Regions from separate parts of the Trichococcus shcherbakoviae genome, predicted to be linked through region 2. Evidence: riboswitches for the same ligand, from Rfam matches in the RefSeq annotation. Region 2 holds a riboswitch; each other region holds the start of a gene.
What was found. A riboswitch is a leader RNA that binds a small molecule or an ion and turns the genes downstream of it on or off. The one in region 2 is predicted to bind thiamine pyrophosphate.
Positions count from the first base shown of each region.

Region 1: linked by a shared signal. The riboswitch ahead of thiM (hydroxyethylthiazole kinase) and the one ahead of thiW (energy coupling factor transporter S component ThiW) in region 2 are both predicted to bind thiamine pyrophosphate.
Region 3: linked by a shared signal. The riboswitch ahead of tenA (thiaminase II) and the one ahead of thiW (energy coupling factor transporter S component ThiW) in region 2 are both predicted to bind thiamine pyrophosphate.

Region 1 covers NZ_OY762653.1:1,680,317-1,683,590, forward strand. Annotated here, with positions in the region: gene ACKPBX_RS08030 (prolyl oligopeptidase family serine peptidase) at 1-1,310, shown strand, start outside; TPP riboswitch at 1,364-1,470, shown strand; gene thiM (hydroxyethylthiazole kinase) at 1,550-2,374, shown strand; gene thiE (thiamine phosphate synthase) at 2,361-3,002, shown strand; gene ACKPBX_RS08045 (HAD family hydrolase) at 2,999-3,274, shown strand, end outside.
Region 2 covers NZ_OY762653.1:1,982,013-1,985,286, reverse strand. Annotated here, with positions in the region: gene nagA (N-acetylglucosamine-6-phosphate deacetylase) at 1-339, opposite strand, end outside; gene ACKPBX_RS09530 (MurR/RpiR family transcriptional regulator) at 408-1,223, opposite strand; gene thiW (energy coupling factor transporter S component ThiW) at 1,521-2,012, opposite strand; TPP riboswitch at 2,144-2,245, opposite strand; TPP riboswitch at 2,308-2,410, opposite strand; gene ACKPBX_RS09520 (zinc-binding dehydrogenase) at 2,447-3,274, opposite strand, start outside.
Region 3 covers NZ_OY762653.1:1,742,927-1,746,200, reverse strand. Annotated here, with positions in the region: gene ACKPBX_RS08370 (ABC transporter ATP-binding protein) at 1-324, opposite strand, end outside; gene ACKPBX_RS08365 (ECF transporter S component) at 339-917, opposite strand; gene tenA (thiaminase II) at 953-1,627, opposite strand; TPP riboswitch at 1,775-1,901, opposite strand; gene ACKPBX_RS08355 (transaldolase family protein) at 1,997-2,659, opposite strand; gene ACKPBX_RS08350 (PTS glucitol/sorbitol transporter subunit IIA) at 2,666-3,034, opposite strand; gene srlE (PTS glucitol/sorbitol transporter subunit IIB) at 3,107-3,274, opposite strand, start outside.

The DNA of each region.
Region 1 (3,274 bases), 300 kb from region 2:
CTAGTGGCTGGCAGGTCATGACAGCCGGGGCGAAACGCACGGTTACGGACGTCTACACATCCGATGAGAACGGGAATCCGCAGGAAAATTCAAACTTCATCGCGATCGATATGGAGACCGGCTTCAATGATGCGACGTTCAGCGTGATCGGATCTCCGTTCACCTACAATACGACGACATCGATGAATGAATGGTCCCCAGCTTATGAGGTCGCAATCGCTGCGCCTTCGATCACGATCGAGGATGAGGACTACTCTTTGAGCATCACGGAGGATGCCGCAAACAACCGCATCTCCCCGGATACCGATTTGTTCACGGCGAGAGGGACTTTCAGTGGCACCTACGTGAATCCGATGACGGATCAAGAAGAGGAATTGACGCTTTCGACAGCTGCCTATGAACCGGAAGGACTTGCCGAAGGGGAAGCGAATCCGTTGGTCATCTGGCTGCACGGCCAAGGGGAAGGCGGAACAGATCCCGACATCGCCATCCTTGGAAATGAAGTGTCCGCATTGGCAAAAGAGGAGATCCAGTCCTATTTCCAAACCGATGACGTGGCCGGTGCGTATGTTCTGGCTGTCCAAGCGCCTACCTATTGGATGGATGAAGGGGATGGAACGAACGGGAACGGCAGCGGCATCTCCCGATACACGGAAATCTTGATGGATACGATCAATGATTATGTCGCTGCGCATCCGGATGTCGATACCGACCGCATCTATCTGGGAGGTTGCTCGAACGGCGGCTACATGACCATGAACATGGTCATCCAATACCCTGCCTATTTTGCAGCGGCTTATCCCGTCTGCGAGGCGTATGCTTATTATGAATATGAGCGGAACAGCGACGGCACCTACGTGAAAACGAATGATGAAGCTACCGGAACATCGAGTTTTGTGAAGACAGATCAAGTTTGGTTTACAGAAGAAAAAATCCAGGCGATCAAAGACTTGCCGATTTGGTTGGTCCAATCTGCGGATGATCCGGTTGTCGTGCCTATGAACTATCTGTTGCCGACTTACCAGGCACTTATCCAGGCGGGAGCGGAAAACACTTGGGTTTCCTACTTTGAAACGGTTGAAGGAACGGACAGCCTAGGCACTACTTACCTAGGTCATTTCTCCTGGATCTACTTGTTCAATAACCAGGTAACTGGTGTCCAGGATAAAGCTGCTATCATTGCTTCGACTGACGCTGAAACGTTCGGCTTCGAAGCAAGCAACGCTACCGGAGGCGGCGCGGCGGCAGCGACAGTCGGCGAAACTACTTATACAAATATTTTTGAGTGGTTGAACGATCAATCGAAATAAAAAAATCATCCTTGAATAAGGATGGCGCATATGCTAAGATGATGACATAACTGCATACGAAAAAAGGGAGCTTGTGTCAGCAGGCTGAGAGGAAGTAATCAACTTCGACCTATTACCTGATTTGGATAATGCCAACGTAGGGAAATAACATTGAATGATTCTATTCAGCGGGAAATGCCTATTCGGACATTTCCCGCTTTTTTTGTCGTCGCATCAAACAAACTATTTGGAGGTACCCCATGTTCAAAACGCTATTCGAAAATGTACAGCGACAGACGCCGCTGGTCCATTGCATCACCAATTATGTCACCGTCAATGATGTCGCGAATGTCCTCTTGGCTGCCGGAGGGTCCCCGATCATGGCGGATGCCCCCGAGGAAGTCGCGGACATCACAAGCATTTGCACCGCCCTGAATCTGAACATCGGAACACTGAACAGCAGAGCCGTGGAGTCCATGCTGCTGGCAGGGCGCCAAGCTAACGCGCTCTCCCATCCTGTCGTTTTGGATCCGGTCGGCGCGGGGGCATCCTCTTTCAGGACCGAAACGACACTCAGACTGCTGGAGGACATTGCCTTCACCGTGATCAAAGGGAACATTTCGGAAATGAAGACGATCCATGCCGGCAGCGGCACAACGAAAGGCGTCGATGCCGACATCAGCGATGCCGTGACCGAGGAGACGCTCGAGGCAACGGTCGCGTTCGCCAAACGATTGGCCGACCGGAATGATGCGGTCGTCGCGATCACCGGAGCGATCGACATCGTTGCGGACCGGGACAAAGCCTACATCATCCGCAACGGGCATCCGCAGATGGCGAAGGTGTCCGGAACCGGCTGCATGCTGTCGGCAGTGATTGCTGCCTATTGCGGAGCCAACCCGGAGCAGTTGCTGTATGCCACGGCGGCAGCGGTATGCCTGATGGGAGTCAGCGGCGAGCTGGCTTACGAAAGGATGATCCGCAATGCTGCAGGGACGTCATCCTACCGCAGCTACATCATCGATGAAATCAGCAAGATGTCGGCAGAAAAACTGGAAGGGGGCGCTAAAATTGAGACTAGATAAGAACGATTTGCTGCTTTATGCGGTGACCGATCGCCAATGGCTGGGGAACGCGTCCTTGGCGGAACAACTTGAAGAAGCCATCCAGGCGGGCGTTACCGTCGTGCAATTACGCGAGAAGGAATTGGATTTCGATGCCTTTGTATCCCTTGGCAAGGAACTGCAGGCCGTGGCCAAACGCCACCGCGTTCCTTTCATCATCAATGATGCGGTCGATGTAGCCTTGACGCTGGATGCGGACGGCGTTCATGTGGGGCAGAGCGATATGCAGGCGGGAGACGTCCGCAGCCGGATCGGCGAGGGGAAAATACTGGGCGTTTCTGCCCATTCCGTCGAAGAGGCGCTGACGGCGGAACGGAACGGGGCCGATTATCTGGGTGTCGGTGCCATCTACGGGACAGCGACGAAGCTGGATGTCGACACGCTGTCGATCGAAACGCTGCAGCAGATCTGCCAGGCGGTGAGCATACCCGTTGTGGGGATCGGAGGCATTGCTGAAGGGAACATCCTCAAGCTGAAGGGCAGCGGCATCGACGGGGTTGCCGTCGTATCCGCCATCTTTGCGCAGCCTGACATTACCGCGGCAGTGAAGAGGCTTCGCCCGTTAGCCGAAGCGATGGTGCAACCATGAAACTGGAAGCAGCCATCTTCGATCTGGACGGGACGTTGCTGGATTCCATGCCGATTTGGCAAGGATTGGGAGAAAATTATTTGCTTCAGAAAAAGGTGCAGCCGGCTTCGGGTCTGCAGGATGCGTTGAAGACGATGAGCCTGCAGCAAACCGCACAACATTTTCGAGCGGCCTACGGATTGCACGAAGATGAAGAGACAATCATTGGGGAAATTGAAACGCTGATTGCCGATCTTTACCGTTATGAAGTCCCGCTTAAAGCCGGCGTAGCG
Region 2 (3,274 bases):
GCGGATGCCGGTCAACGCCTTTTCGATATTTTCAGAAGATTGCGTCATCGTCGTCGGAAAATAACTGGTGATTCCTTCCCGGTGCATCGCCGCAATCATCCGATCGATGCCCTCCGCATCGCCGTCCATGTTGTCCACACCATAGCCGCCATGGCTGTGGATATCAATGAAGCCGGGCACCAGCCTGCTCTCAGATGCGTCGATCACTTCCTCGCCTGATTCAGGAACGTATTCCGACATCTTACCGACTGTGCTGATTTCTTTTCCAAACCGGACAAACCCATCGGCGATGACCGTTTCTCCCGTATACACTTCTGCATGGATGATTACTTTTTTCATTTGTCTTTCCCCTCTTTGATTATGACCTGAATTTTTTTCATGAAAACACAGGCTATGCGCGCCACTTGCTATTCCGTTTTTTTTGAATAACCCTGTACATTTGCTCTCGTCAGATCCATGTTGTATTGGAAATCCTTGTCCTGCAGCAGGAGTGTCGAAATCACATCGATCAGGTACACCATCCCGAACTGTGTATTGACGAACACCGTGTTGTTGACGAACCGCGAGTGGTAACCGAAGCAGGTGACATCCGCTAGCTTCGTCAGAGAACTGTTTTTGAAGCTGGTCAGCGCGATGATCTTCGCTTTTTTCTTTTTCGCGATTTCCAATGACGCAATCAACTCCGGCGTTTCCCCCGAATTGGAAATGGCGATCACCAATTCGTCTTCCTTGATGATCGAGCTGTTGATGATCATCAAGTGGGAGTCGGTGACCCCAGTGACATTCAAGCCCATCCGGATCAAGCGTTGCGCCAATTCAGCGGCCGTAAATCCGGAACTGCCGATGCCGTAAATCACGGTTTTTTTTGCATTTTTGATCCAATCGACAACCGTTTCGATTGCTTGATCCTCGATCATCTGATTGGTTTCATCGATGACTTGCGTATAGTAGCCATAAATATCATCATAGACGGTCGGCATTTCTTTCAATTGCTGGTTGCTTGTCACTGAGCGCAACGCAATCTTCATATCCACAAACCCATCGATGTTGATATGTTTGCAGAAACGGGTGATGCTGGACGTCGATGTATCCACCTTCGCCGCTAAATCCTTGATATTCATATTTTTGATGGAAGCTTTGTTCCGGAGAATGTAATCCGCGATTTTTTTCTCATTTGCGGAAAAAGCGGAATACTGGTTTTGGATTTCCTCGATGATTGTCATTGCTTGTTGCCTCCTGCTGTGCGCAAACGCCAAAAGCGAGGTACGCATTTTTGACTTCGCCTTTTCTCTACGCTGATAGAATAACACATGAAAATAGTTTTTTCAATTATTATTTAATGAAAATTATTTTCTTTCGCATTAATGTTAGTCGCCTGCTACCATGCTCACCCGTTTACCGGTGGAGAACAACGGAAATAATCGCCAGCTTCGATCAGCGGCTATATCTCGGAGAACGGCAAAAAAACAACCGGTTCACGTTCCGGTTGTTTCTTAGTTAATTTATATAACAGCCTTTTCTTACGTTCTGTTCCGGTCCAACACGCTTCTTTTTCCCATTTCCAGGATGATGAAATAAGCCATACCCGCTCCGATGGCGGAACTGATCGCGAAGCTCGGCAAAAAGAGCATCAATGCGGCTTCCATGCCCATAAAGAACTGCGCCAGCAAAGTGCTCGCCAACGACCCCAGGATTCCGGTGCCAATCCATTCACCCAGTGCCGCGTAACCGAGCTTTTGCGTTCTGGCATAAAACAGACCTGCACAAATAGCCCCGATCATGCTGCCCGGAAAGGCAAAGACGGTCCCTGTCCCCAACAAGTTGCGCAGCACGGAAACGCCGAAGGCCTGAAGGACGGCATATCCGGGTCCTAACCAGACAGCAGTCAATACGTTCAGCAGATGCTGCATCGGTGCTACCTTTGCAATGCCGATCGGGATGACAAAGATGCTGTTGCTGACTACCCCCATGGCGATGATCAAGGCAGTGGTGACTAATTTTTTTGTGTTCATAATGTTTTCCCCTTTTCAGTTTGAATGATTCCTTTTTAATCCTGACCTATGCGAGCCGTTCCCCCTCCTCCCTGAATTGAATGAAAATAAACAGACACCTCCCCTGAGATGTCTTGGATATACGTACGGATTCCAGACCAAGCTCAGTTCCCTCCGCCAGTACGAACTGGATCAGGTTTGAAGGGTTCCGACAGTGTCGGTCTCAGCGCAGTTGCGCACCCCTACTGAAATTAAAAAACGCTATATAATCTGATGCGAAAATCAGAAAATATAACGTTTTGATGTCTATTATGCGAATAGTCAAACGCCACATTCCCTACGCTAGTATGAACTAGATCAGGTACAAAGAGTTCCGACAGTGTCGGTCTCAGCGCTTACGCGCACCCCCAGTGTTTCTCATTAAATTCTAACCAATAACCTGTGGAAACGCAACCCTATTCTGAAGCTTCTTCTCGTCTTGCGCTCGGATCCAGCACGATGACTTTTCCGAAACTGTTCTGGCTCTGCAAAAAGGCATGGGCTTGGGCAACCTTTTCGAGCGTGAAAACCCTCTCCGGATCCACCGCAACGCCTTTCCCCTCAATGTAAGCCAGCAGTTCATTCAACTTTTCACCGGAAACTTCATTCGAATGGAAAGTAGTCAAGTAGCTGTTGTGCTTCAATTCCATGATGGGATCGAAATCCTCCAGAAACCATTTCCCGCCGAGTTGACCGGTGCTGCAGACAATGCCAGCTTCCCGTATATGGGAAAGGCTGTCCTTGATCGTCGCGGGCCCAATCAATTCCAGAATCTTGTCGAAAGTCTCCTCGGTATCCAAAATGCCGTTGCGATCTTCGACGTAGTCGGTGAAGCCGGCTTCCTTCAGTCTCTCGCCCTTTTCGGCTTTTCGTGTGCTTCCGTAAATCCTGATATCGGGGAATTGGGCTCTGATTAACTTGGCAAAGGCAACCCCCACACCGCTCGTTGCCCCCCGAACCAAAATCTGATCGGACGATTGGATCCGCAGATTCTTCATGGAACCGAAAGCCGTATAGTAGGTTTCCGGAATGGCAGCCAGTTGGGACCAAGGCAGATCGGTGTGGACGGGATAGATTTGGTCATTCGGCAACAAAGCATATTCCGCATAACTCCCGTCGAATGCTCTCCCCATTTCCCCCATGATCGACACCACTTTTTGACCGAGCGGCAATCTCTCTTCGTCGGTCGAACGTTCCACAATCCCTACACATTCAATCCCTAAAATGCGGGGAAACTTGACCGA
Region 3 (3,274 bases), 240 kb from region 2:
CTCTTCGCGCGGAACCGCCAGATTTTCGAGCACAAAAGCGAGTTCTTCATCGACATAGGGCATGCAGAATTGGCTGTCCGGGTCCTGAAAAACATAGCCCCAGGAAGCCGGCGTCACGAGCTTTTCGGCCTTCATCGGCACTTCGATCGATTGCGGAATCAGCCCGCTCAACACCTGCAGCAGCGTGGATTTGCCGCAGCCGGACGGCCCCAAAAGCAGCACTTTTTCGCCTTCAGCCACCGAAAAGGAAAGGTCCTTGAACAACAAATCGGCGTCGCCGGGAAACTTCAACTTCAGCTTTTCCACATACGCTCGCTGCTCCATTTCCGCCATCCTCCTTAATCCATATCTGTGAAATCTTCAGTCGAAAGCGGACGGACAAGGTTCGTCACGCCGGTATCCTCCAGGACTTCCGCCAAGTAGTAGGCCAGCACCCCGGCAAAGAAAATCGAGCCGGCAAAACGGGCCAACAAATACAGCGCCAAGTTCCAAGCAGCCAACTCAGCAATCTGCCCGTTCAACGCATCCACCACTAGCGAACCCACGCAAGATGCCGAAGCTGCCAAAGCGGCAACCTTCAGGTCAAAACGTTTGTAACGGAAGGCCATGAACACTAATTCCGCAAACAATCCTTGCACCACGCCGGAAAGCAAGACGGTCAGACCCCATGGCGACCCCAAAAGGAATTCACCTGAAGCCGCAGCGATTTCCGCCAACAGCGCCACACCCGGTTTGCGGATGATGAAATAGGCGAAGGTACCGGCGATGAACCACATGCCGTACAGCAGCTGATCAAGATGCAGACCCAACGGCTGCACCGCGTAATAAACCGTTCCCCACAGGATGTAGACGATCCCGAAAGCGATGGCGATGACGATCGTCACCAAAATATCTGTAAGCTTCAATTCTTTTTTCATTTTCTCTGTCTCCTCTTTGCGTTTGATTTTGTCGCTCAGTTCTCCAACGGTACCGGCCATGTTTCCATGCGATAGGCCATTTCCCAAAATGCGTATTCGTACTGGCTGCTGATGATGAAATGTTCTTTCATCCTTTCACGGTCCGCTTCGGTTGCAGATGTAGCGATCTTATCCAGATGCGCAATCTGTTCATCCACCCGGTCCTGAAAATCCTTCCCGCCATAGGTAGCGATCCATTCCTGATAGATCGGTTCTTCAGGTGCCGCGTCAATGAAGGCGTCGCCGATTTCGGCATAAAGCCAGTAGCAAGGCAGAACGGCGGCGATCACATCCCCCAAATGCCCCGAGTGGCCGGCATGATAGAGATGGGACGTGTAGGCGTATGTTGTGGGCGCGGGTTTGAAACACTCTTTTTCTTCCGCGGTGATGCCCAGCCTTTTCGAAAATTGTTCATGCAGGCCGATTTCGGCGCTGTACGTATGCTTCGCGAAGTCGGCGAACTGGTTGGTCGTCGCAATATCCGGTGCTTTGGCTGCGCCGAGCGCCAAAATTTTGGCGAAGCGCGTCAGGTAATAGGAATCCTGCTGGATGTAAAAACGGAAATTCTCCAACGGCAAGGTGCCGTCCCCGATCCCTTTCACAAACGGATGCTCCATGCTGGCTGCCCAGATCGGTTCTACCGCTTGGCGGATTTGTGCTGAAAATGTCATTGCTTTCCCTCCATATGCTGTGAGCGCTCCGCAAGGGTCCCGACTTATCCGAACGGCCGCTCTTGATTTTTGCAAACAAAAAAACCACTCTCTTCCCAACGGAAAAAAGTGGTTGTATGTTCCTTATGCAATAGGGACTTACTTAGCCAAAAGAGGCTGCCACTTCCCTACGCTGGTACAAACCAGATCAGGTTCTAAGGGTCTCGAAGTCCTACTTCGATCTCAGCTTTTTGGCGGACAGTCATCCGCCGGTAAAGCACCCCTAGTGGTAAAAAGAATATTCAGTTCATTTGCTATTGTTCTAATCGTATCATAATTTTTCCGGAAGTCAACTCGTTCTGTTGCACGAAACGTTACCGTTTCTTGTATTTATTCACCATATGCAGCCAACAACGCTTGTCCGTCTGCTTCAAAAACCTGCAATGCCTGCAGCGCCAAATCCTTGTTCATCATGTTATTCAGGACATCCGGAGGGATCGTGGCAGTATGCGCGCCCGACTCCAAAGAATCGATGACTTGTTGGGAATTTTTGAAGCTCGCTGCCATGATTTTGGTCTTGTAGCCTCTGGCATCGATGAACGTCCGCATGGAACGGATCGCCTTGAAGGGATCGATCGCATTGTTCAGCATCCTGTTCACATACGGTGCCAGATAATCGCATCCGGCTGCGGCGGCCAGGATCCCCTGGTCCGCAGAATAGATCAGTGTCCCCAGGATCGCTCTTTCCGGATCGTCCTCTTTCACTTTTTTGATTGTTTCCAAGCCTGCTTGTGTAACGGGAATCTTTATCGAAAGTCGGTGATTTGCATCAAATGTCTTTATTGCTTCATAATCGGCAAACATTTCTTCAGAAGTCGTACCCAGCAATTGTACAAAAAGTTCCGTCGGCTCCAAAGCCAATAAATCTTGTAATTGTTTGAAGCGACTGCCGGAACCAGTCGACAAAATCGTCGGGTTGGTGGTGACTCCTTTCAGAAATCCGCTTTTCAAAAAACTTCCGATTGCTTTGATGTCGTTCGAATCTATGTACATACGCTACTACCCCACAGTTTCAGTGATTTTGATGATGGTGCCTTCCGCGATTTCGTTCACTGTTTTGTGTTCAACATACAGCGAGCCTGCCAATTCAGCGACTGTTTCTCCGCTGAAGTTAATGGTGATGTGCCCCAGATCCCTGAGGTTTTTGTTGACCACATCACCCACTGCTGTGACGCGATAACTATCGTCGCCGATAACCAACGCGTGTCCTAGTTGAATATCCTGCTCCAGTGCATTTTGTTCGATCAGGAAGCAATATGGCCGCAATGCTTCCGGAGCATCGTCTCCGAACAATACCATCATATCCTCAGCTAAAAACTCCTTAGCGTTAGGTCCGATTTCTGTGACTACCGTTGAATAAATTGACATTTTTCTTCACCTTTTCCGATTATTACTTTTTATTTACGAGGCAAAGCGGGCTTGTCCCGCTTTTCTTCTTTTTTAATATAGTCCGAAGCTTGCTAACCAAGCGACGAATACGCGGGGCACACCGTTCAGGAATCGAGAATAAAGAACGGATGGTACGCCGACTTCTACTGTTTTGGCTTCTGCTTCTTGCAAGCCTAACCCGACTGGAATGAAATCGCAAGCATTTTGTGTGTTGATGGC